2 regions of the Micromonospora sp. CA-263727 genome follow, and region 2 is predicted to be linked to the other one. Evidence: riboswitches for the same ligand, from Rfam matches in the RefSeq annotation. Region 2 holds a riboswitch; the other holds the start of a gene.
What was found. Region 2 has a riboswitch for thiamine pyrophosphate ahead of ACQPYA_RS27405 (thiamine phosphate synthase). Riboswitches for the same ligand answer to the same signal wherever they lie in the genome.
Positions count from the first base shown of each region.

Region 1: it holds a riboswitch for thiamine pyrophosphate, as region 2 does, so the genes downstream of both, ACQPYA_RS24695 (ECF transporter S component) here and ACQPYA_RS27405 (thiamine phosphate synthase) in region 2, are expected to answer to the same signal.

Region 1 is NZ_CP192031.1:5,664,779-5,676,399, forward strand. Features, by position in the region: gene ACQPYA_RS24665 (acyl-CoA dehydrogenase family protein) at 1-882, opposite strand, end outside; gene ACQPYA_RS24670 (DUF6328 family protein) at 1,111-1,611, opposite strand; gene ACQPYA_RS24675 (sugar isomerase domain-containing protein) at 1,719-2,468, opposite strand; gene ACQPYA_RS24680 (alpha/beta fold hydrolase) at 2,645-3,475, opposite strand; gene ACQPYA_RS24685 (TIGR03943 family putative permease subunit) at 3,548-4,336, opposite strand; gene ACQPYA_RS24690 (permease) at 4,333-5,274, opposite strand; TPP riboswitch at 5,609-5,713, shown strand; gene ACQPYA_RS24695 (ECF transporter S component) at 5,787-6,377, shown strand; gene ACQPYA_RS24700 (ABC transporter ATP-binding protein) at 6,513-8,108, shown strand; gene ACQPYA_RS24705 (energy-coupling factor transporter transmembrane component T family protein) at 8,105-8,905, shown strand; gene ACQPYA_RS24710 (hypothetical protein) at 9,025-9,432, opposite strand; gene gndA (NADP-dependent phosphogluconate dehydrogenase) at 9,970-11,415, shown strand; gene ACQPYA_RS24720 (hypothetical protein) at 11,532-11,621, opposite strand, start outside.
Region 2 is NZ_CP192031.1:6,252,020-6,263,640, forward strand. Features, by position in the region: gene ACQPYA_RS27365 (cupin) at 1-229, shown strand, start outside; gene ACQPYA_RS27370 (hypothetical protein) at 308-3,184, shown strand; gene thiC (phosphomethylpyrimidine synthase ThiC) at 3,311-4,903, opposite strand; gene thiD (bifunctional hydroxymethylpyrimidine kinase/phosphomethylpyrimidine kinase) at 4,921-5,709, opposite strand; gene ACQPYA_RS27385 (thiamine phosphate synthase) at 5,706-6,635, opposite strand; gene ACQPYA_RS27390 (thiazole synthase) at 6,716-7,489, opposite strand; gene thiS (sulfur carrier protein ThiS) at 7,495-7,695, opposite strand; gene thiO (glycine oxidase ThiO) at 7,686-8,846, opposite strand; gene ACQPYA_RS27405 (thiamine phosphate synthase) at 8,840-9,466, opposite strand; TPP riboswitch at 9,461-9,569, opposite strand; gene ACQPYA_RS27410 (ThuA domain-containing protein) at 9,884-11,621, shown strand, end outside.

The DNA of each region.
Region 1 (11,621 bases), 590 kb from region 2:
CACGCACATCGCCGGCAACGACAGCCGCCCGGTGGTCAGCGTGCTCAGCGCGATCCGGAGACCCCTGCCCTCGCCGCCGATGACGTTCTCCTTCGGCACGAAGACGTCGTGGAAGCGGGTGAGGCTGTTCTCCAGGCCCCGCAGGCCGACGAAGCCGTTCCGCCGCTCCACGGTGATGCCCTCGGCGTCCCCGTCGACCACGAACGCGGTGATGCCGCCCCGGCGACCCTCGGCGGCCGGCACCCGGGCCATCACCACGAGCAGGGTGGCCACCGTGCCGTTGGTGGCCCACAGTTTGACCCCGTTGAGCCGGTAGCCGGCGCCGTCGGGGGTCGGCTCCGCCGTGGTCGCCAGCCGGGCCGGGTCCGAGCCGACGTCCGGCTCGGTGAGCAGGAACGCGGAGACCTCGCCGGCCGCCAGCCGGGGCAGGAACCGCTGCTTCTGCTCGGCGCTGCCGAACATCTTCAACGGCTGCGGCACGCCGATCGACTGGTGCGCGGAGAGCAGCGCGCCGATCGCCGGACTGACCGAGCCGACCAGCATCAGCGCGCGGCAGTAGTGCAGGTTGCTCAGCCCGACGCCGCCGTACTCCTGGCCGATCTTCATGCCGAACGCGCCCAGCCGGGCCAGCCCCTGGAAGACCTCGTCGGGGATGCGCGCGTCCCGTTCGATCGCCGCGCCGTCCACCTCGGCGGCCACGTAGTCGCGGAGCCGGCCGAGGAACTCCCCCGCCCGCGCCTCCTCCGCCGGGTCGGGCCGGGGCCACGGGTCGATCAGGTCGAGCCGCAACCGGCCCAGGAAGAGTTCCTTGCCGAAACTCGGCCGGTCCCAGGTGCTCTGCCGGGCCGCCTCGGCGACCCGGCGGGCCTCCTGCTCGGACACCTGCGTCTCGGGCGACTGCGGTTCGGATGCCTGCGGTTCGGATGCCGGGCCTGCCGCGTTCGGCGGCGGGACGGCGCTATGGCTGTCGGTGGCTGACGGACGGTGATTCTCGGCGATGGCCACGGCAAACCCCCGGGCTGGATCCGGCACTCGGACTGTTCCGCCTGTTCAGCAGGCTACCCGCGTTTGTTACCCAAAGGTAGTCACAGACTATCCACAAAGGCCCGGTCAACCCTGGGCGAGCCCACTGGGATCCTCGTCGTCGTCGATGTCGTCGTCACCCCAGTTGCGTCGGGAGAACGGCAGGATCACCCAGAAGGTGAGGAACCACAGCCCGGTGACCACGCTGAGCAGGAAGGCGATCGGCCGGGCGAGCACGAAGTCGGTGATCAGCAGCACCGCGCTGACCATCGAGACCAGCATGAAGCCGAGCCCGCCGGTGGCCATCCGGTGCGCGAAACGCACCAACTCCGGCTTACGCCCCTGCCGAAACAGCGCCCGGTGGAACGCCACCGGCGAAATGATCATCGCGGTGGCGCCGGCCGCCGCGAGCAGCGCGACGATGTAGACGTCCCGCTGAAACGGCGTGGTACGCGTGAAGCCGTTGCTGAACGGCAGGGTGAGCAGGAAGGCGAAGAGGATCTGCACACCGGTCTGCGCGACCCGCAACTCCTGAAGCAGGTCGGCGAAGTTGCGCTGCCATCGCTGCCTCTCGGTTTCCTTCGACACCGCGTACCTCCGGGGAGAACGACCTCCGCCGGCCCGACTTCCGCGGCCCGGCGGCAAGGCTGATGCCCCGCGCGGGGTGACGCGAAACCGGCTCGCGGCCGTCCCGCTCAGGAGCCGCGGCGGATCCGTCCCGCGTAGCGGGCCTCCAAGGCGTCGTTGTGCGCGTCGCCGCCGGCGATGTTCGCCGACAGGTAGACCGGTGGGCGTTCGCCCGTGGCGAGCAGTCGGGCCACCACCTCGACCACGATCTGCTGGGCGAGCAGGGCCGCAGTGATCGAGGAGACCGCGCCGACCGCGCCGCCGTCCGGCAGCGGCAGGGTGGCGTCGCCGTACGGAGCGCCGTTGTCCAGCACCACGTCCGCGAAGTCGGCGAGCTTGCGGCCGGACGGGTGGCGCGACTCCATCCGCGCCGAGTGCTCCGCCGAGGTGATCGCCACCAGCCCGTGACCGCGCTGCCGGAGCAGCGAGGCGAACTCCACCATGGCGCCGTTCACGCCGGAGTTCGAGGCGAGCACGAAGACGTCCCGCGGGCCGATCGGGGCGAGGGCGTAGAGGCGGTGCGCGACCGCCGGATCGCGTTCCAGCTTCGGTCCGAGCACGTCGGCCGGATCGCCCCCATGCAGCACCAGGTCACGCAGGGCGATCCGGTTGGTCGGCACCAGCCCGCCGGCCCGCCCGGCGATCTCCATCGCCAACGCCTCGGAGTGTCCGGTGCCGAAGGCGTGCACCACACCGTCGGCCCGGATCGCCTCGGCGATCAGGTCGGCGGCCCGGCCCACCTGCTGCCGCTGGCTACGCGCCACCCGGTCCATCGTCGCGGTCACCATCGCCAGGTAGCCCTCGGCACTCAGCGTCATGCTCTCTCCGCTCCCTCGGATCCTTCTACCCACGCCACCCGCCGGCCCCACGCGCGCCACCCGGCCGGTCTTACCCGCGTCACCCCACGCGCGCCACCCCGCCGGCCGCCGGGCCGCTTCGCCGGCATTCAGCTTCGGCGCTGTGCCGCCGGGCGGCCCACCGGCTCGCCCGCCGCTCACCCGGCCGGGCGTACCCGGGCCAGGATCGCCTCGGCCAGCGACGCCGCCGCCTCGTCCGGGATCCAGTGACTGACCCCGGGCAGCTCCACGAACCGGTACTCCCCGACCACGTGCACGGCGCACGCCTCGGCTGCGGTCCGTCCGATCGCGACGTCCCGGTCGCTCCACACGTAGCTGGTCGGGACCGCCACCGGGCCGGTCGCCGCCAGGTCAGCCCGGGACATCGCCCGGTACCAGTTCAGCGCCGCGGTCAACGCGCCCGGCTCGCGCATCGGATCGGCGTACGAGGCCACCCGCGCGCCGTCGCCGACCCCGCTCAACAGCCGGCGCAGCCCGCTGGCGCCCAGGGCCAGCAGCGTCTTCTCGGCCACCCCCGGCTGCCGGAACAGCAGCATGTACGCCGAGCGCGCCTTCTGCTGCGGGTCCTGCGCCATCGCGTGTGCCATGGCAGCCGGGTGCGGCACGGAGACCGCGGTCAGCGTGCGTACCCGGTCGGGATGGCCGGCGGCCAGCGCCCAGCCGACGACGGCCCCCCAGTCGTGCCCCACCACGTGCGCGGCGGCGACGCCGAGGCCGTCCAGCACGGCCACCGCATCGGCGACCAACTCCGCCAGCCGGTACGCCTCGACCGCCTCCGGCCGGGCCCCGGGCGAGTAGCCCCGCTGGTCCAGCGCGTACGTGCGCAGCCCTGCGGTGTGCAGGGCCGGCGTCACCCCGTCCCACTCGCCGGAATGCTGCGGAAAGCCGTGCAGCAGCAGCACCGGTTCGCCCTGCTCGGGGCCACCGGCGGTGACGTCGAACCGCAGACCTCGGGCGTCGATGCGCATAGCCGGCACCCTACCCATCCCCGGCCCACCGGGCTCCACCCGCACCAGCTCCGCAACGGCGGGGGTGGGGGTTCACTCGTACTGGTTCTTCGGGGTGGGGATCTGACGCCAGGACTCGACGTCCAGGTAGGGGATCTCGGCGTCGTTGACCGGGTCGCGGCCGAGTCGGTCGGTGTAACGGCCGGTCACCTCGACCCAGCTGTCGTCCGGCAGCCCGGCCGGCACGTCCCCGGTCAGCCCGAGCTTGACCGGCCGGCCGTCGGCGGCGCAGCAGGAGAGCACCATCCGGGCCAGGATCGGCTGGCCGTCGGGCCCGGTGGCGACGAAGCCGGTGAGCTGCACGCGCCGATCACCGATCGAGGCACCCCGGTCGAACAGCGCCCGGGAGGCGTAGTCGAGCACGCTGACGGGCACCGGGTCACCGGCGGGCAGCGGCGGGTAGTCCGACTGTTGCTGGGTGCTCAGCGCGGTGCCGGCCTGACTCGCCGCGTACGACCCGAGGGCCGGCGGGGCGACCAGCAGCAGGCCGAGCACCGGCAGGATGAGCAGCCAGCCGACCCGCGGCTCGTGATGCCCGTGCCCGTCGTGGTCCGCCGGACCGGCCTGCCCCTCCGAGCCGTCAGCCGGCCCGCCGGCCGAGCCGTCGCCCGGGCCGCCGGCCGGGGCGAGCGGGCGGGGGGCGGTCGGGCGCAGCTCGTACCAGAGGGTCATGATCGCGGCGACCACCAGCAGCAGGCCGGCGCCGATCAGGAAGGGGCGCAGCCCCTCCTTGACGTAGCGCAGGTAGAGGTCGGTGACGCTGGCCCGGAGCACCGCGCCGCCGAGCAGCAGCAGGATCACCGCCTGCGCCTGCCGGTTCACAGCAGCACCGCCCCGACTCCGGCGGCGACCAGCAGGGCCACCGCGAAGGTGGTCGGCGCGAACCGGAGGGCGAAGCGGCGGCCGAAGACACCGGCCTGCATCGCGATCAGCTTGAGATCGACCATCGGCCCCACCACCAGGAAGACCAGTCGGGACGTGAGGGAGAACTGCGACAGCGAGGCCGCGACGAAGGCGTCCGCCTCCGAGCAGAGCGAGAGCAGCACGGCGAGCAGCGCGAGGGCCAGGATCGACAGCCAGGCGTTGTCGGCGAGGGTCTGCAACCACCGCTCCGGCACCAGCACGTTGATGCTGGCGGCGGCCATCGCGCCGAGCACCAGGAAGCCACCGGCGTGGGTCACGTCGTGCCGCACGGCGCCCCAGAAGGCCCGGCCCCGGGAGGCGTCGTCCAGCTCCGGCCGGTGCGGCATCCTGATCCACTCGGTCCGGCCGAGCCGCAGCCAGAGCCAGCCCATCACCATGGCGACGACCAGGCTGGCGAGGCCGCGGGCGAGGACCATCTCGGGGTTGTTGGGGAAGGCGACCGCGGTGGCGGTGAGCACGATCGGGTTGACCGCCGGGGCGGCGAGCAGGAAGGCCAGCGCCGCGGCGGGCGTGACGCCCCGGCGGATCAGCGAACCCGCGATCGGCACCGATCCGCACTCGCAGCCCGGCAGCACCACCCCGGCCGCGCTGGCCGCCGGCACCGCGAGGGCCGGGTGCCGGGGCAGCGCCTTCGCCCAGAACGACCGGGGTACGAAGACCGCGATCACGGCGGAGAGCAGCACCCCGAAGACCAGGAACGGCACCGCCTGCACCATGATCGAGACGAAGACGGTGGTCCAGGTCTGGAGGCGGGGGTCGTCGAGCGCGGCGGCCAGCGGATCCCGGAAGATGATCAGCAGGATCAGCAGCGCGGCAAGCACCTCCACCGAGCCGATCCGGTCACCGAGCCACCGCCGGGGCGGCTCGCCACCGGTCGGCGCCGGCTCGCGTACCTCCGTGGCTACGCCCACCGAGCCCGGTGGATGGTCCTCCGGTTCGCCGGCCGGTGCGGCCTGGCTCGTGTCTGCGGTCACCTGTCGCCCCTCGGCCCGTCCGGATCGCGGCCTGAGACTACCCGTCCGGGATCGGTGACGTCGATGGACGTCACGGAAGTGGGCGGGTCGCCCTATCCGTGGGCCGCTGCCGCGCCGGACGTGAGCACCCCGCATGACCTGGGAAGATCACGTTGCTCGTTGATCTTCCCAGGTGTTAGCGTCGGTGAGACAACTTCACCTCCGACAGGGGAGCGCACAGCGCTGAGAGTGCGGGTTCGCCCGCAGACCCTCGAACCTGATCTGGGTAATGCCAGCGCAGGGAGTTCGGTCCACCTCCAGCCCGCCATTGTCCGGCAACGCCGGACGGGGCGTGCGTCTTGCCTGGTTCGACACTGGACTGGGAGCAGACCATCATGGGAAACACCAACAGCGACCGCTGGCGCACGATCGACATCGTGGTGGCCTCGGTCATCGCCGTCACGTTCGGCGTCATCTTCTGGGCCTGGGGCTTCCTCTGGGCCGCCACCGAGGGAGTGTTCGCCTTCTTCCCGCCCGCACAGTCGGTCATCTACGGCGTCTGGCTGGTGCCGGGCGCACTGGGCGGGCTCGTCATCCGCAAGCCCGGCGCCGCCTTCTACTGCGAGTTCCTCGCCGCCTTCGTGTCGGTGCTGCTGGGCAGCCAGTGGGGCACCGTGGCGATCCTTCAGGGCGCCGTACAGGGTCTCGGTGCCGAGTTGGGCTTCGCCGCCTTCCGCTACCGCTCGTTCCGGCCGCCCGCGGCCCTGCTCTCCGGCCTGCTCGCCGGGCTGGCGGCGGCCATCTTCGACCAGGCCAGGTACTACGTGACGCTCGACCTGTGGAGCGCCCGGGTGCCGATCTTCGTACTCACCGTGCTCAGCGCCACGGTGATCGCCGGCGCCGGCGCGTACGCCCTCACCAACGCACTCGCCCGGACCGGCGTCCTGGACCGCTTCCCCGCCGGCCGCGACCGCGCCCTCATCTGACCACACCATCCCCACTCGTGTTGATCATGAGGTTGACGGGCAGTTCGATCTTCAAATCGCCGCCAATCCCATGATCGACCGAGGGTGGGAGCAGGGAGAAGTGGGGTGGGAGGGGGAGTTGGGCAGGGGATGGGTATGGGTGGGGTGAGGTTGCGGGGGTTCGGGTGGCGGCACGCCGGGCGGCGGGCCTGGGCCGTACGCGGGGTGGACCTGCGGGTGGCGCGCGGTGAGCGGGTGCTGCTGCTCGGGCCCTCCGGGGCGGGCAAGAGCACGCTGCTGGCCGCGCTGGCCGGGCTGCTGCCCGAGGACTCCGGCGAGCAGGAGGGCACCGTCGAGGTCGACGGCCGGCCGCCGGCCGAGGCCCGGGAGCGGGTCGGGATCGTCTTCCAGGATCCGCAGTCCCAACTCGTCATGGCCCGCAGCGGCGACGACGTGGCGTTCGGGCTGGAGAACCGGGGCGTGCCGGCCGGAGAGATCTGGCCGAGAGTGGACGAGGCGCTGCACCGGGTCGGCTTCCCGTACCACCGGGACCGGCCCACCGCGGCGCTCTCCGGCGGCGAGCAGCAGCGGCTCGCGCTGGCCGGCGTGCTCGCGCTCCGCCCCGGCCTGCTGCTGCTCGACGAGCCCACCGCCAACCTCGACCCGGCCGGGGCCGCCCTGGTCCGCGCGGCGGTCGCCCGGGCGGTCGACGCCGACACCACGCTGATCCTGGTCGAGCACCGGATCGCCGAGGCGCTGCCCCTGGTCGACCGGGTGGTGGTGCTCGAACCCGGTGGCGGCATCCGCGCCGACGGTCCACCGGAGAGCGTCTTCGCCACCCACGGCGACGCGCTCGTCGCCGAGGGGGTCTGGGTGCCCGGCCGCGAGGCGCCGCCACGCCGGGCCACCACGCCGGCCGGCGAGATACTGCTCACCGCCGACCGGCTCGGCCGGCCACCCCGGCTGGCCACCACCAACCTGGCCGTACGCGCCGGAGAGGCGCTCGCCGTGCTCGGCCCGAACGGCGTCGGCAAGTCCACCCTCGCGTTGCTGCTCGGCGGGCTCCTTCAGCCGGGCACCGGCCGGCTGGCAGCGAGCCCGGAGTTGGCCGCTGCCGACGCCCGCACTCCCCCGCACCGGTGGCGGGCGCCCGCGCTGGCCGGCCGGATCGGCTCGGTGTTCCAGGACCCCGAGCACCAGTTCGTGACCAGCACGGTCTTCGACGAGCTGGCCCTCGGCCTGCGCCGCGGCGGGGCCTCCGAGACGGCGGTACGCGAACGCGTCGACCCGCTGCTGCAACGGCTGCGGCTGACCAGGCTCGCCGCGGCCAACCCGTACACCCTCTCCGGTGGTGAGGCGCGGCGGCTGAGCGTGGCGACCGCCCTGGCCACCGCGCCCCGCCTGCTCATCTGCGACGAGCCCACCTTCGGCCAGGACCGGCGGACCTGGCGGGAGCTGGTGGACCTCTTCGCGGAACTACGCGACGCCGGCCACGGCCTGGTCATGGTGACCCACGACGCCGATTTCGTGGCCGCGCTGGCCGACCGCACCCTGACCCTGCACCACCCGCCGTCCCCGACCGCCCACGACGGCCCCCCGGCTGCCAGCACCACAAGCGCAGACGCCGCGAGCACAAGCACCGCAGGCGCGGACGCCGCAGGCACAGGCAGCGGGCCCGTCAGCGCTGGGCTGGGCGCACCCGCCGGCGCCGAGTCCGCTGACGCTACGGCCGCGCGGGTGGCGCAACGATGATCAGCCTGGAACCGGTCGCCCGCCCGGAGGCGCCGCTGGCCCGGCGCAATCCGGTGGCCAAGCTGGCGGCGGCGCTGCTGTTCGCCTTCCCGCTGATGGCGACGCTGGATCCGGTCGCGCCGGCCATCGCGATCGCCGTGGAGCTGGCGGTGCTGCCGCTGTTCGGCCTGCACCCCCGGGTGCTGGTACGCCGGGCCTGGCCCCTGCTGGCCGCTGGTGGCGGCGTGCTGGTCACTCTCGTGCTCTTTGCCGCCGATCGGTCGGGACGGGTGCTGCTCGACGCGGGCCCGGTCCTGGTGACCTCGGGAGTGCTCCTCACCGCACTGGGCATGGTGCTGCGGCTGTTCGCGGTGGCCCTGCCCGGGGTGATCGTCTTCGCCACCACCGACCCGACCGACCTGGCCGACGCGCTGGTGCAGAACGCCAAGGCACCGGCCCGGTTCGCGATCGGCGCGCTGGCGGCGTTCCGGCTGGTACCGCTGCTCGGGCAGGAGTGGGAAATGATCGTCATGGCCCGCCGGGCGCGCGGCGTGGAGGCCGGCCGTAACCCGGTGGCGAGGCTGCGACTCTTCGTCTCGACCGCCTTCACGCTGCTGGTCGGGGCGATCCGGCGGGGTACCCGGCTGGCGGTCGCGATGGACGCGCGCGGCTTCGACGCCGGTGTCCCCCGCACCTTCGCCCGCCGGCAGCGCTTCGGCGCCGCCGACTGGCTGCTCGTCGTCGGCGCAACGGCACTGGCCAGCGCCGCACTCGCGGCCAGCGTCGCACTCGGCACCTTCCGCCCGTTGATCAGCTGAGCGACCCGGCCGCCACGCGCGAATGCGCCCGCGCGTCAGGTCGGGCTGCCGGGTCGCGACGGGCCGCCGGGCTTGGGCACGACCTCAGCCGCCGTCAGGAGTCTTGGCGGGTCAGGTGCTCAGCTGCGCCGAAAGGCGTACTGACGGCCCTGCCCGGCCCGCTGTGGGCGGCCCGGGCTGAGCCCCTTGCCCCGGCCGGACGCCGGCGGGCCACCTTTCGGCTGGGCAGCACGATCGACCGGCGGCGCGCCGCCCACCGGCGACATGAACTCCACTGACGTGGCGAGCCCCGCCGACCCGGGCGGAGTGAGCGCCACGGTCGACCCGGGCGGGGTGAGCGCCACCGACTCGGGCGGGGTGAGCGCCTCAGCCGGCCCGGGCGGGGTGAGCGCCGCAGCGGTCCCGGGCGGGGTGAGCGCTACCGGCGTCCCGGGCGGGTCGGTCGCCGCGGCCTTGGCGAGATCGGCCGGCGTCAGAGCCGGAACGCGGGTGGTACGGGATTTCCTGGACTTTCGGCTGGCAGGCATCGGGGCCTCCTCGCTCGGCGGATGGCGGCGCTGGCCGCAGACCCGCCGCTTCTGGTGACCGCCGCGGCATCGGGCGGTCGAGCGGAATCGGGAACGGCTGCCCCGGAGCGACCACGGAGGACGCCGTCGACACGACGGCGGGTGGAACGCGGACGCCCGGAAGCAACGGGTCCGCGGCGGCAGTGGCGGCGGACCGGCTCGATGAAGCGGGCGTCAGTAGCGCATGCCCGCACGTTACCCCGGGACGAAGGCAGGCGCACCCGAATTTGCGCCGGACACCGGCGGACACGCAGAACCCGACACCGTCCCGCAGGCACGCCAGCCGCACCCGCGGGCACGCGAGCCGCACACCGCGCGGCAGGCACGCTGAGCCGGATGCGGGAAGGCAGGCGGAGGCGGGTGTGGCAGGGCGGAGGCGGCCCTGATTGTGCGGTGCGCGACGTGACGGTGACCAGCCGTGGGACGGACAGCGCGGTTCGGCGTCGCCCGCGATACCGTCGCAGCACTACAGGTCAACGGCGGAAGGTGGCGACGAGGATGGCGGATCGGGCTACGGCGCAGATCGGTGTGACCGGGCTGGCGGTGATGGGGCGGAACCTGGCCCGGAACCTGGCCCGCAACGGATTCACCGTGGCGGTGCACAACCGCTCGCCGGAGCGGACCCGGACGCTGGTGGCGGAGCACGGCGACGAGGGCACCTTCGTTCCGGCGGAGTCCCTTGCGGACTTCGTCGCCGCGCTGGAGCGGCCCCGCGCGGTGATCATCATGGTCAAGGCCGGGGCGCCCACCGACGCGGTGATCGACGAACTGGTGCCGCTGCTGGAGGCGGGCGACATCATCATCGACTGCGGCAACGCGCACTTCGCCGACACCCGGCGGCGGGAGGAGGCGTTGCGGGACAAGGGGCTGCACTTCGTCGGCACCGGCGTCTCCGGCGGTGAGGAGGGCGCGCTGCTCGGGCCGAGCATCATGCCGGGCGGGTCGGCGGAGTCGTACCGCAAGCTCGGGCCGATCTTCGAGAAGATCGCCGCGCAGATCGACGGCGTGCCCTGCTGCCAGCATGTCGGGCCGGACGGCGCCGGGCACTTCGTGAAGATGGTCCACAACGGCATCGAGTACGCCGACATGCAGCTCATCGCCGAGGCGTACGACCTGTTGCGGGCCGGGCTCGGCGCGGAGCCGGCGGAGATCGCGGAGATCTTCCGGGAGTGGAACTCCGGCGAGCTGGAGTCCTTCCTGATCGAGATCACCGCCGACGTGCTGGGGCACGCCGACGCCGCCACCGGGCGGGCGTTCGTGGACGTGGTGCAGGACCGGGCCGAGCAGAAGGGCACCGGCCGGTGGACCGTGCAGAGCGCGCTGGATCTCGGCGTGCCGATCACCGGAATCGCCGAGGCGACCTTCGCCCGGTCGCTGTCCGGGCACGTCGACCAGCGCGAGGCGGCGGCCCGGGCCTTCCCGGGCACCGGGGAGAAGTGGCAGGTCAGCGACCGCGAGGCGTTCATCGAGGACGTACGGCGGGCGCTGCTGGCCTCCAAGATCGTGGCGTACGCCCAGGGCTTCGACCAGATCCGCGCCGGCAGCTCCGAGTACGACTGGGACATCGACCTGGGCGGCACGGCGACCATCTGGCGGGGCGGCTGCATCATCCGGGCCCGCTTCCTGGACCGCATCCGGGAGGCGTACGACGACCAGCCGGAGCTGCCCACCCTGCTGGTGGCGTCGTGGTTCGCCGACACCGTGCGCGACGGCGTGCCGAGCTGGCGGCGGGTGGTGGCTGACGCGGCCCGGGCCGGCGTCCCCGCGCCCGCCTTCGCCTCGTCCCTGGCGTACTTCGACGCGCTCCGCGCCGAGCGCCTCCCCGCCGCCCTGATCCAGGGCCTGCGCGACAACTTCGGCGCGCACACCTACCGCCGCACCGACCGCGACGGCTCCTTCCACACCCTCTGGGCCACCCCCACCCGCCCCGAGATCACCGCCTGACCCCGCCCCGCCGATCTCCGCCGATCATGCAGTTGTGGTGGCCGTCTCAGCCCGCTACGACCCCTTTGTCAGGCACCACAACTGCATGATCGACAGGGTGGGGACGGGGTGGTCGGTCAGAGGAAGCGGCGGGGCTTGGGCTTTCGGGGGCGGATCAGGTCGGCTCCCTGGGTGAGCATGCGGCTGGCTCGGGACGGGCCACGCCG
Region 2 (11,621 bases):
GCACATCCGGCTGGAGCCGGGCGAACGGCAGCCGCTGCACCGGCACGACCACCCCTACCTGGTGGTGGCCATCCAGGGCGCGAAGAACGTCGTACAGACCATCGACGGCACCCGGATCGACGCCGACGAGCCAACCGGCGGAGTGGTCTACCGCGATCCGGGTGCCGTGCACATGCTCACCAACGTCGGCGACACGACATATTTGGCTCGACTGGTCGAGTTCAAGTAGACCCGCCGCGAGCAGGTACTCCCTCCTCACACGGCGTGCCGGTGGCGATCGGTGGCAACGGACCGTAACGTGCCGTTCATGGCCCATCGGACCTTGAGCCGCCTACTGCTCACGGCGTTCGGCGTCAGCCTGCTGGCCGGGGCCGGTCAGCTCGGCCTCGCCTTCGGCTTCGGCATCGTACGGCTCACCGGCGCCTTCACCGGCGCCACCGTCAACCAGTGGCCGGCCCAGCTCGTCTGGGCCGGCTGGTTCGCCGCGAACGCGGCCGTGGTCGGTGCCGTGCTCACCGAACGCATGGCCCGCCACGACGGACAGCTCACCGGCACCGGCCGGCAGCTCGCCGTCGCGGGCAGTGCCGCCCTGGGCGCCACCGTCGTGGCACCCCTGTGCATGCAACCGGCCCGCAGCGCCGAACTCATCTCGGTCGACCCGGTCTGGGCCGTGGCCATCTGCGCCGTCCTCGGCGCGGTGGTCGGTGCCGGCGCCGCGCTGGCGGTACTGGTCCGGCCACCCTTCGCCTGGAACATGGCTGCGGTGGCCGGCGTGGTGTGGCTGGTGGCGCTGCTGTCGGTCGTACCGTCACTCGGTGCGGACGGGCCGCTGAACCCGGTACGCCTCGGCGTGCTGGAGCCGGCATGGCTCACCGCCGACGCGGCGCAACGGCTGGGCCTGCTGATCCTGCCGATGGTGACCCTGCTGGCCGGTGCGGCGACCGGGGCGCTGGCCCGATGGCGCGGCCACCCTCCGCTGGTCAGCGGCCCGGCCGGGGTAGCCGGCCCGGTGCTGGTGGCGTTCGCATACCTCTCCGCCGGGCCGGGCGACACGGGCGACCGCTACCAGCTCGCCCCCTACTACGGCGCCCTGATCGCAGTCGCCGTAGGCGCCCTGGGCTCCGCCGCCACCACCCTCCTCCCCAGTGCAAGGAAGGGCCCCCTATTAACGCCTGCGGTAGAGGAAGGGCCCCCTCTTAACACCCCGTCGACCGCCGCGAGCAGCCCGGGCACCGCGGCGTCGGGCGGGCCGGCGACCGCCGAGGCAGACGAGTCGGAGGTCGACCTGGCCGCCACGCCGGAGCCCGTTGCGGCAGACACACCGCAGACCGACCGGACAGGCACACCCGAGGCCGACCGGACAGGCACGCCGGAGAGAGCAGAGGCGGCGCCGGAGAGAGCAGAGGCGGCCAGGCCGAAGACCGACCGGGCAGCCGGATCGGAGGCCGACCGGGCGGCCAGGCCGGAGACCGACCGGACGGGCGGGCCGGAGACCGACCGGGCAGCCTGGCCGGAGGTTGCCAGCGCAGCCGGATCGAAGGCTGATCGGACGAGCCGGCCGGCGGCTGATCGGTCGATGGTGGAGGCGGCGATCGGAGCCGACACCGATACCGCTGCTACCACTGAGGAACCAGCGGGCGGCGGACGCGCTGGGAAGGTGGCAGTTCACACCGACGCGAGCATGCCGACGGCGGACGCCGTCGCCACCAGTGCGCAGGCCGAAGCCGCCCCGCTCGCCGCCGACGCACCGGCAGACGTAACGGGGGCCGACGACCGGACGGGCGACGATCCGGGACCGGCGGACGATCAGGCCACGAAGGCGGCCGGCCCGGCTCCGGAGCCGGTGGTCGAGCCAGCGCCGGTCGGCGACGGTAGCGACATCCCGCCGGTGGTACGAGCCACGGAGCCGCCCGACGGCCCGGTGGTCGAGTCGTCCCGAAAGGCACCGGCACCTCGACGTACGCGCAAACCACGGACACCTGCCGTGCCCGCGGACCCGGCGGGCCCGCCGCCCCGACAGACGCGCGCCACCGCGTCCGACGCCGACACGACAGCTCCAGCTCCAGCTCCAGCTCCAGCTCCAGCTCCAGCTCCAGCTCCAGCTCCAGCTCCAGCTCCAGCTGAGCGTGCCGCCTCGGCGAGCGCCCGACCAGATTCTGGAACTGCGATTCGCGCCAACACCGCTCCCACCAACATCGAGGCCACGGGCGAGAGCGATCCGGCTGTCCACGCCGACGTGAGCAGCTCCGGCGTGAGCAGCGCCGACGTGACCGGTGCCGTTGCGTCGGGCGGAGCATCGGATTGGTGGACGGCCGCCAACGAGGGTACGACCACCGGGGCGGCCACGCCGGAGCCGGCGCCACGGCCACGGCACCGCCTTCCGATGCCCGACCTGAACCGGGCAACGCCCTGGAACGCCTTCACGCCCGCCCGCCGGCCCGGTCCGCCGCCATCCGACGACACCACGGCCACGGGCCAACCCGGCACCACCGGCCCGACCAGCCCCAGCACCACCGGCTCAACCAGCCCCAGCACCACCGGCCCCAGCACCACCGGCTCAACCAGTTTCAGCATCACCGGCCCGGCAGGCACCGACCCGGCAGGCACCGACCCGGCAGGCACCGACCCGGCCAGCCCCGGCACCAATGGCCCGGCCGGCACCGGACCGGGCCGCCGCGACGTGCCGGCCGCGTACACCACATCGCCAGCGGTAGCCGAGCGCACACCGGCGGTCGGGCCGGGCCGGGCCACCGGCGGGGTCACGCCGCCGCCCTCAGCAGACCCGGGCGACAACGATCCGGCGCGTGCGGACGGACCTGACCCGGCGATCATGGCGCGGGAGGTGTCGGCGGCCTACGGTGACGTGCCGGGCGTCGGCACCGACCCGGCGGCCACCGCCCGTGACCTGTCGGCCGCCTTCACCAAACCGCCCGTCACCCGGGTCGAGGACGTGCAGCCGGGCGGAGACCGCGACAAGGGCCGGCGCGGCCTGTTCCGCCGCGGCAGGCCACGCTCGGCGGACGGTGGTGCGGCAGGCGAGCGCGAGGAGGCGCTGGCGGCTCAGGACGAGGAGTACGTCGACTGGGTGGCCGGGCTCAGCCAGCCCCTCGGCGACGACGACGTGCCCGCGCGGAAGGAGCCCCGACGCAAGCTGCGTTCGACCGGGCGGCACCACCGGGACTGACGGCGGGCGAGAGAACGGCGGCTACCGCACCGGCGGCGGAGGCCGGTTCCGCCGGCCTCCGCCCCGCCCCGTTGCCACAGACAGGGCCACAGGTGTGGCGCGGATCGGGACCGCAGATCGGGGCGGTCAGGCCTGCGGCAGGTAGACCCGCCCGCCGGCGGCGACGAACTCGTCGGACTTCTCCTTCATGCCGCGGGCGGCGTACTCCTGGAGATCCTGGGTGATTTTCATGGAGCAGAACTTCGGCCCGCACATCGAGCAGAAGTGCGCGGTCTTTGCCGGCTCGGCCGGCAGCGTCGCGTCGTGGTACGACCGCGCGGTCTCCGGGTCGAGCGAGAGATTGAACTGGTCGGACCAGCGGAATTCGAACCGCGCCTTGGAGAGCGCATCGTCCCAGGCCTGCGCGCCCGGGTGTCCCTTCGCCAGGTCCGCCGCGTGCGCCGCGATCTTGTACGCGATGACACCCGCCTTCACGTCGTCCCGATCCGGCAGCCCCAGGTGCTCCTTCGGGGTGACGTAGCAGAGCATGGCGGTGCCGAACATGCCGATCATCGCCGCCCCGATGGCCGAGGTGATGTGGTCGTACGCGGGCGCGATGTCCGTGGTCAGCGGGCCGAGCGTGTAGAACGGGGCCTCGTGGCACCACTCCTGCTGGAGGTCCACGTTCTCCTTGATCTTGTGCATCGGCACGTGGCCCGGACCCTCGATCATCACCTGCACGTCGTACTCCCAGGCGATTCTCGTCAGCTCGCCCAGGGTCCGCAGCTCGGCGAACTGCGCCTCGTCGTTGGCGTCCGCGATCGAGCCGGGCCGCAGCCCGTCGCCGAGGGAGAACGTCACGTCGTACCGGGCCAGGATCTCGCACAGCTCCCGGAAGTTGGTGTAGAGGAAGTTCTCCTCGTGGTGTGCCAGGCACCAGGCCGCCATGATCGAGCCGCCCCGGGACACGATGCCGGTCACCCGGCCCACCGCCAGCGGCACGTACGGCAGCAGCACCCCGGCGTGCACCGTCATGTAGTCCACGCCCTGCTCGGCCTGCTCGATCACGGTCTCCCGGAACACCTCCCAGCTCAGCTTCACCGGGTCGCCGCCGACCTTCTCCAACGCCTGGTAGATCGGCACCGTGCCGATCGGCACCGGCGAGTTGCGCACGATCGCCTCGCGGGTCTCGTGGATCCGCTTGCCGGTGGAGAGGTCCATCACGGTGTCCGCGCCCCACCGGGTGGCCCAGGTGAGCTTCTCCACCTCCTCGGCCACCGAGGAGGTCACGGCCGAGGTGCCGATGTTGGCGTTGACCTTGACCAGGAACGCCTTGCCGATGATCGCCGGTTCGCATTCGGGGTGGTTGACGTTGAGCGGCAGCACCGCCCGCCCGGCCGCGATCTCGTCCCGGACGAACTCGGGCGTCATCCCCTCCCGGATCGCCACGAACTCCATCTCCGGCGTGACGATCCCGGCCCGTGCGTACGCGAGCTGCGTCGGCCGCTTCCCGTCCGCCCCGGCCAGCGGCGTCCCGGCGCCACGTGCCGGTGCCACGTCGCCCCGTTCGGCGATCCACGGCCCCCGCAGCGGTGGCAGTCCGGCCTTCGGCTCGGAGCCGGGGCCGGAGGTGTCGTAGAGCCGCACCGGCGGGTTGTCCCCGGTCAACTCCACCTCCGCGAACGGCACCCGGAGGTTTGGTCGCGACCCCTCGACGTACACCTTGCGACGTGCCTGCATGACAGCCTCCCTGTCGGCTAAGCGGACCAGCCGAAGTGGTCCATCGGGCCGCGTCCCGCGCCCAACTCCCAGTTCCGCGCGCCGGCCAGCGCACGGTTGACGTACTCCTTGGCGGCGGCGACCGCCGCCGGCACCGGATCGCCCAGCGCCAGCCGCACGGCGGTGGCCGCCGAGAACGAACATCCGGTCCCATGGGTGTGCCGCGTCGGCACCCGTGGCGCGCGCAGCACGGTCGTCCCGTCCGGGCCGTGCAGCACGTCCACCGCCTCGTCCCCGGTGTCCACATCGCCGCCGGTCACGATCACCCACTCCGGCCCGCCGGCGGCCAGGGCCCGCGCGGCCGCCGCCATCTCCGCCACCCCGGTCACCGGAGCACCGGTCAGGGCCGCGGCCTCCGCGCTGTTCGGCGTCGCCACCCGGGCGTACGGCAGCAGCCGCTCCACCGCCTCCACCACCCCGAGCCGGTGTCCACTGGTGGCGACGAGCACCGGATCGACGACCAGTTGCGGCAGTCGGCCGGACGCCGCCGCGTCGGCGATCGCCCCCGCCACCGCCGGGGTACCGAGCATCCCGGTCTTGACCGCCCGCACCGCGAAGTCCGACAGCACGCTGTCGAGCTGGTCGGTGACCGTCTGCGGCGGCAGCGGCAGCACGGCGTCCACGCCCCGGGTGTTCTGCGCGGTGACCGCGGTGAGCACGCTCGTGCCGTACGCGCCGAGCGCGGCGAAGACCTTGAGGTCGGCCTGGATCCCGGCGCCGCCGCCGGAGTCCGAGCCGGCCACGGTGAGCACGGTCGTGGGGGTCACGTCTCTCCCTCGGTTGCCGTCGTGGTTGCGGTGTCGGGTTCCGATGTCGTGGTTGCGGTGTCGGGCTGCGGCTGGGCCTGGGGGGTGGGCGCGGTGCAGGGCTGCGGCGGACCGTGCCCGCTCCGGGCGGTCAGGCTCGATCCCTGCGTGGGCACGGCCGGCCGCAGTCCCGTCGTGGTCGATCCCGCTCGCCGGTGGCGGGTTCGGCGCTCGGGGGTTGCCGTGGCTGGCGGCTTCGGGGTGGCCGCCTCTCGGAAGGCTCTGGTGAGGGTGGCGGCTGTCCGGTGTGGGTTCTCGGCGCGCATGATCGCGCCGAGGACGGCCACTCCGGCGGCGCCCGCCTCGACGCAGGCGTGTACCTGGGCCGGGGTCTCGATGCCGCCGAGGGCTACCGCCGGCACGGGGCTCAGCCGGATCAACTCGGCGAGTCCCTCGGGTAGCAGCTGCGGGCCGTATCCGGGCTTGGTGCGGGTGGGGAAGACCGGCGAGAGGGTGACGTAGTCCTCGGTGGTGAGTCGGCGCAGTTCCGCCGCGTCGTGGCAGGACCGGCCGACCAGGTCGGCCGCGGGCGGCGGGTAGGGGCCGGCCGCCGGCAGGTGGAGCGCGACCGGCAACCGGTCGACGGCGGTGGCCCGGCCCCGGGTGTCGGGACCAGGCGCGTCGGCGGCGCCATCGGGGAGCAGCGGGTCGGAGCCGGCAGGGAGCAGGGCGTCCGTGCTGTCGGGGAGCAGCGGGTCGGGGCCGGCGACGATCAGGGTGCCGCCGGTCCGGGCCAGGATGGGGCGCAGCTCGGTGGCGAGGGCCAGGCGCTCGGCGCGCGGCAGGTCCTTCTCGCGCAGCACCACCCAGCGCACTCCCCCGGCCACGGCAGCCGATACCACGTCCACCAACCGCCCCCGCGCCACCCGCCGATCCGTCAACAGCACGACGCCCGAGATCGTGTGGATCCTGGTCCGAACCGGCCCCCGGAGGTGCGGTGTCGTACCAAGATCGGCAGGGTGTCTGGTCATAGGTCGGGGCGGCCTTCGTGGGGGGTGGAGGGGAGGGCGTGGCGGCGCTGCGGGATGCGGCCAGCGCCGTGGGCGAGGCGGCCGGCGGCTACCGCGTGGCGCATCGCGGTGGCCATCGCCACCGGATCCGCGGCCCGGGTCACCGCGCTGGCCAGCAGCACGCCGTCGCAGCCCAGCTCCATGGCCAGGGCCGCGTCGGAGGCGGTGCCGATGCCGGCGTCCAGGATCACCGGCACGTCGACGCTCTGCCGGATGAGCCGGATGTGGTGCTGGTTGGACACGCCGAGCCCCGACCCGATCGGTGACCCGGCCGGCATCACCGCCGCGCAGCCGACATCGGCGAGCCGGCGGGCCAGGATCGGATCATCCGAGGTGTACGGCAACACGGTGAACCCCTCGGCGACCAGTTCCTCCGCCGCGCGCAGCAGCTCCACCCCGTCGGGCAGCAGGGTCCGCTCGTCGCCGATCACCTCCAGCTTGACCCAGTCGGTCTCGAACGCGTCCCGGGCCAGCCGGGCCACCTTCACCGCCTCGCCGGCCGTGTAGCAGCCGGCCGTGTTCGGCAGCAGGCGTACGCCGCACCGGTCGATCAGGTCCAGCAGACCGCCGGGGCGACCCGGGACGGTGTCCACCCGGCGCAGCGCCAGCGTGACCAACTCGGTGCCGGAAGCCCGGATCGCCTGCTCCAACACGTGCAGGTTGGCGGCCCCACCCGTGCCGAGGATCAGCCGGGATCCGAACCGCACTCCACCCACCTCGAAGCGGTCCACCCGGCTCACCCGCCCTGGGCGGCGCTGAGCACCTCGACCCGGTCGCCGCCGCGCAGCACCGTCGCCGGCCAGCCGGCACGCGGCACGACCTCGCCGTTCACCGCCACCGCCACGCCACGCTGCTGCGGGGTGACGTCCCGGACCAGCTCGGCGACCGTGACTCCGTCCGGCACGCTGCGCCGGACACCGTTCACCGTCAGTTCCATGGGGCATCCTCCGGGCACTTCTCGGACCTGGTGAAAGCGCCGGCCGCGCCGACGAAGCGGTCCGGGCGGAAGGGGGTGAGCAGCGGGTCGGGGGCGGCCCCGGCGAGCAGGTCGGTGATCAGATCCGCGGTGACCGGGGTGAGCACGATCCCGTGCCGGTGATGGCCGGTGGCCACCAGCACGTCGGGACGGCCGGGCAGCGGTCCCAGGATCGGGGCGTTGTCCGGCGTACCCGGGCGCAGTCCGGCCATCGTCTCCACCAGGTCGTACTCGGCCAGCTCGGGCACCAGGTCGACCGCGGCACGCAGCAGCCGCAGCACCGCTCCGGCGGAGACGTCCCGGTCGGAGCGTTCCTCGACGGTCGCGCCGACCACCACCTCACCGCTGTCCCGCGGGACCAGATAGACGTGCTCGCCGTCGGCGTACCCCCGGATGACGTGCCGGAAGCCCGGCGGGCCGCCGTCGGGCGCGCGCAGCCGGAGCACCTGGCCCTTCACCGGGCGGACCGGCAGCCCGGTGAGGGCAGCGGTCCCGCAGCCGGCGGCGACCACGGTGATCCCGGCGCTCACGTCGCGGAGCCGGCGCACCGGTTCGGCGACCAGCACCGCGCCGGCCCGCTCGGCGGCGATCCGCAGCGCCGGCACCAGCCGCCGCGGGTCGACCTGGTGGTCGGTGGCGGCGAACGCGCCGCCGCGCACCCGGGGTGCCAGCGCCGGCTCGCGGTCGCGCAGCTGCGAGGGGCGCAGCGCCGTCACCGGCAGCCCCAGCTCCCGCTGGTACGCCCAGAGCCGCCGCGCCTCGGCGAGGTCGTCGGCGGTGAGCCCGACCATCAGCGTGCCCTCGGTCCGGTAGCCGATGTCGACGCCGGCCGCCTCGATCAGCTCGGCGGCGAACCCCGGCCACCGCGCGGCCGACTCGGCGAGCAGCCCGGTCAGCTCCCGCTCACCGAAGTACGCCTCGGCCACCGGCGCCAGCATCCCGGCCGCGACGTGCGAGGCACCCGACCCGGGCGCGGGATCGTGCACCACGACCCGCAGTCCCCGCGCCGCACACCGCCAAGCGATCGCCAACCCGACCGGCCCCGCCCCCACCACCGCAAGGAAGGGCCCCCTCTTAACGCCTGCGGTAGTAGAAGGGCCCCCTCTTAACACGAGAGCCCCCGGAGCAGTTCGCCAGCGGCGCGGGCGGGGTCGGCGGCTCCGGACAGCGCGCCGACCACCGCCACCCCGTACGCGCCGGCGGCCCGCAGCGCGGGCACCTCCGCCGCCGTCACTCCCCCGATGGCGATCACCGGCACCCCGACCGCCTCGGCCACCGCCCGGACGCCGGCCGCGCCGATGGCCGCCGGCAGTGCCTCCTTTGTCGAGGTCGGGCGGTACGGCCCCACCCCGAGATAGGTCGCCCCGGCGGCGACCGCCTCGACGGCCGTCCCCGGTGCCCGGGCGGTGGCACCCAGCACGGCGGTCGGGCCGAGCACCCGCCGGGCCGCCCCGACCGGCAGGTCGTCCGCGCCGACGTGGCCGCCCGCCGCGCCCGCCGCCAGGGCCACGTGCAGCCGGTCGTTGACCAGGCAGGTCACCGCGTACGGCATGCAGAGCGTGACCACCCGCCGGGTCAGGTCGTACGCCTGGCGGTCGGTCGCGGTGTCCTCGACCCGGACCTGCACCACCAACTCGTCACGGGCCACCGGCAGCACGGCCCGGAGCACGGCGAGCGGATCCCGCCCGGGTCGGGTGTCGGTGATCAGATGCAGTCGCCCCAGGGACGGCACGGCAACACTCCTCCCTGCGCCGGCATTACCCGGATCAGGTTCGACGGTCGGGGGCTCGCAGCCCCCCTCTCAGCCCGGTCAACCGGGCTCCCGTGGGTCACTTGGGTGTCACCGTACGACAGATCCGCCGGGCTGCCAAGGCGCGCTCCCCGACGAGGGCTCCGCGGTGGAGTTGTTAAGAGGAGGCCCTTCCTATACCGGAGGCGTTAACAGGGGACCCCTCCTTACACCGATGCGAAAACGTTACCTATCGAGGGGTTGCCATGAATCGATTCAGTTACATTAATTTGTTCAACGATTCGACATAATGCCGCAACGGGCGCCCCCGGCAGGGCGTACCCGCTGGGCTCCATCTGGGACGGTCTTCGGCGAACCGGCCCCCGCGCCCCCTGTCCAGTAAGGACAAAGGAGACCGGAGTGTCCCGACCTCGCCGTGCCCGCGTACCGGTAACCGCCACCCTCCTCACCCTCGGCCTGGCCACGAGCATGCTCGTCGGCGTACCCGCCGCACAGGCCGCGCCCTTCCCCCAGACCGCCGCACCGGCCGCGTCCACCACCCAGGCCGCCACACCGGCCAGCGCCAAGACCGCCACACCGGCCAGCGCCAAGACCGCCGCACCGGCCAGCGCCCAGGCCGCGCCCGCGCCGAAGGCCGCCGCCGACGAGCCGTTCTCGGTCCTGGTCTTCTCCAAGACCGCCGGATTCCGGCACGGCTCCATCCCGGCCGGCATCGCCGCGATCCGGCAGCTCGGCGCGGCCCACGGCTTCACCGTCGACAGCACCGAGGACGGCGCCGCCTTCACCGACGAGAACCTCGCCCGCTACCAGGCGGTGGTCTGGCTCTCCACCACCAGTGACGTGCTCAACGCCGACCAGCAGGCGGCGTTCGAGCGCTACATCCAGGCTGGCGGCGGCTACGCCGGCATCCACGCCGCCTCCGACACCGAGTACAGCTGGGCCTGGTACGGCGAGTTGGTCGGCGCGTACTTCGCCAGCCACCCGGCCAACCAGCAGGCCACGATCAAGGTGGAGGACCACGCGCACGAGTCCACCGCCCATCTGCCGGAGCGCTGGTCCCGGTTCGACGAGTGGTACAACTACCAGTCCAACCCGCGCGGCGACGTGCACGTGCTGGCCACGCTCGACGAGCGGAGCTACTCCCCCGGCACCGGAGCGATGGGGCACGACCACCCGATCGCCTGGTGCCAGGACTACGACGGCGGCCGGGCCTGGTACACCGGTGGTGGCCACACCGACGAGTCGTTCGCCGAGCCGGAGTTCCTCGCCCACCTGCTCGGCGGCATCCGGACCGCGGCCGGGGTGAGCGGTGCCGACTGTGGTGCCTCGCTGACCGCGAGCTTCGAGAAGGTGACGCTGGACAGCAACACCAGCAACCCGATGGAGCTGGACATCGCCGCCGACGGCCGGGTCTTCTACATCGAACGCGACGGCCGGGTGCAGATCGTCAAGCCGGACACCGGCACCACGGTCACCGCCGTCCAGCTCGACGTCTTCACCGGCAACGAGGACGGCCTGATCGGCATCCGCCTCGACCCGGACTTCGCCAGCAACGGCTGGGTATACCTCTACTACGCCCCGGTCAGCGGCGGCCCCCGCAACCACCTTTCCCGGTTCACCGTCACCGGTGACACCATCGACAAGGCCAGCGAGAAGGTCGTCCTCCCGGTCGAGACGCAGCGCAACACCTGCTGCCACGCGGGCGGCACGATGGTCTTCGACTCCGCCGGCAACCTCTACCTGGCCACCGGGGACAACACCAACCCGTTCTCGTCCGACGCGTTCACCCCGATCGACGAGCGGCCGGGGCGGCAGGACTACGACGCGCAGCGCACCTCCGGCAACACCAACGACCTGCGCGGCAAGGTGATCCGGATCCACCCGGAGGAGGACGGCACGTACACCGTCCCGTCCGGGAACCTCTTCCCGCCGGGCACCGAGAAGACCCGTCCGGAGATCTACGCGATGGGCTTCCGGAACCCGTTCCGGATGGGCATCGACCCGGCCACCGACGTGCTCTACGTGGCCGATTACGGGCCGGACGCCGCCTCGGCCAACCCGAACCGGGGCCCCGAGGGCCTGGTGGAGTGGAACATCGTCGACCAGCCCGGCAACTTCGGCTGGCCGTACTGCACCG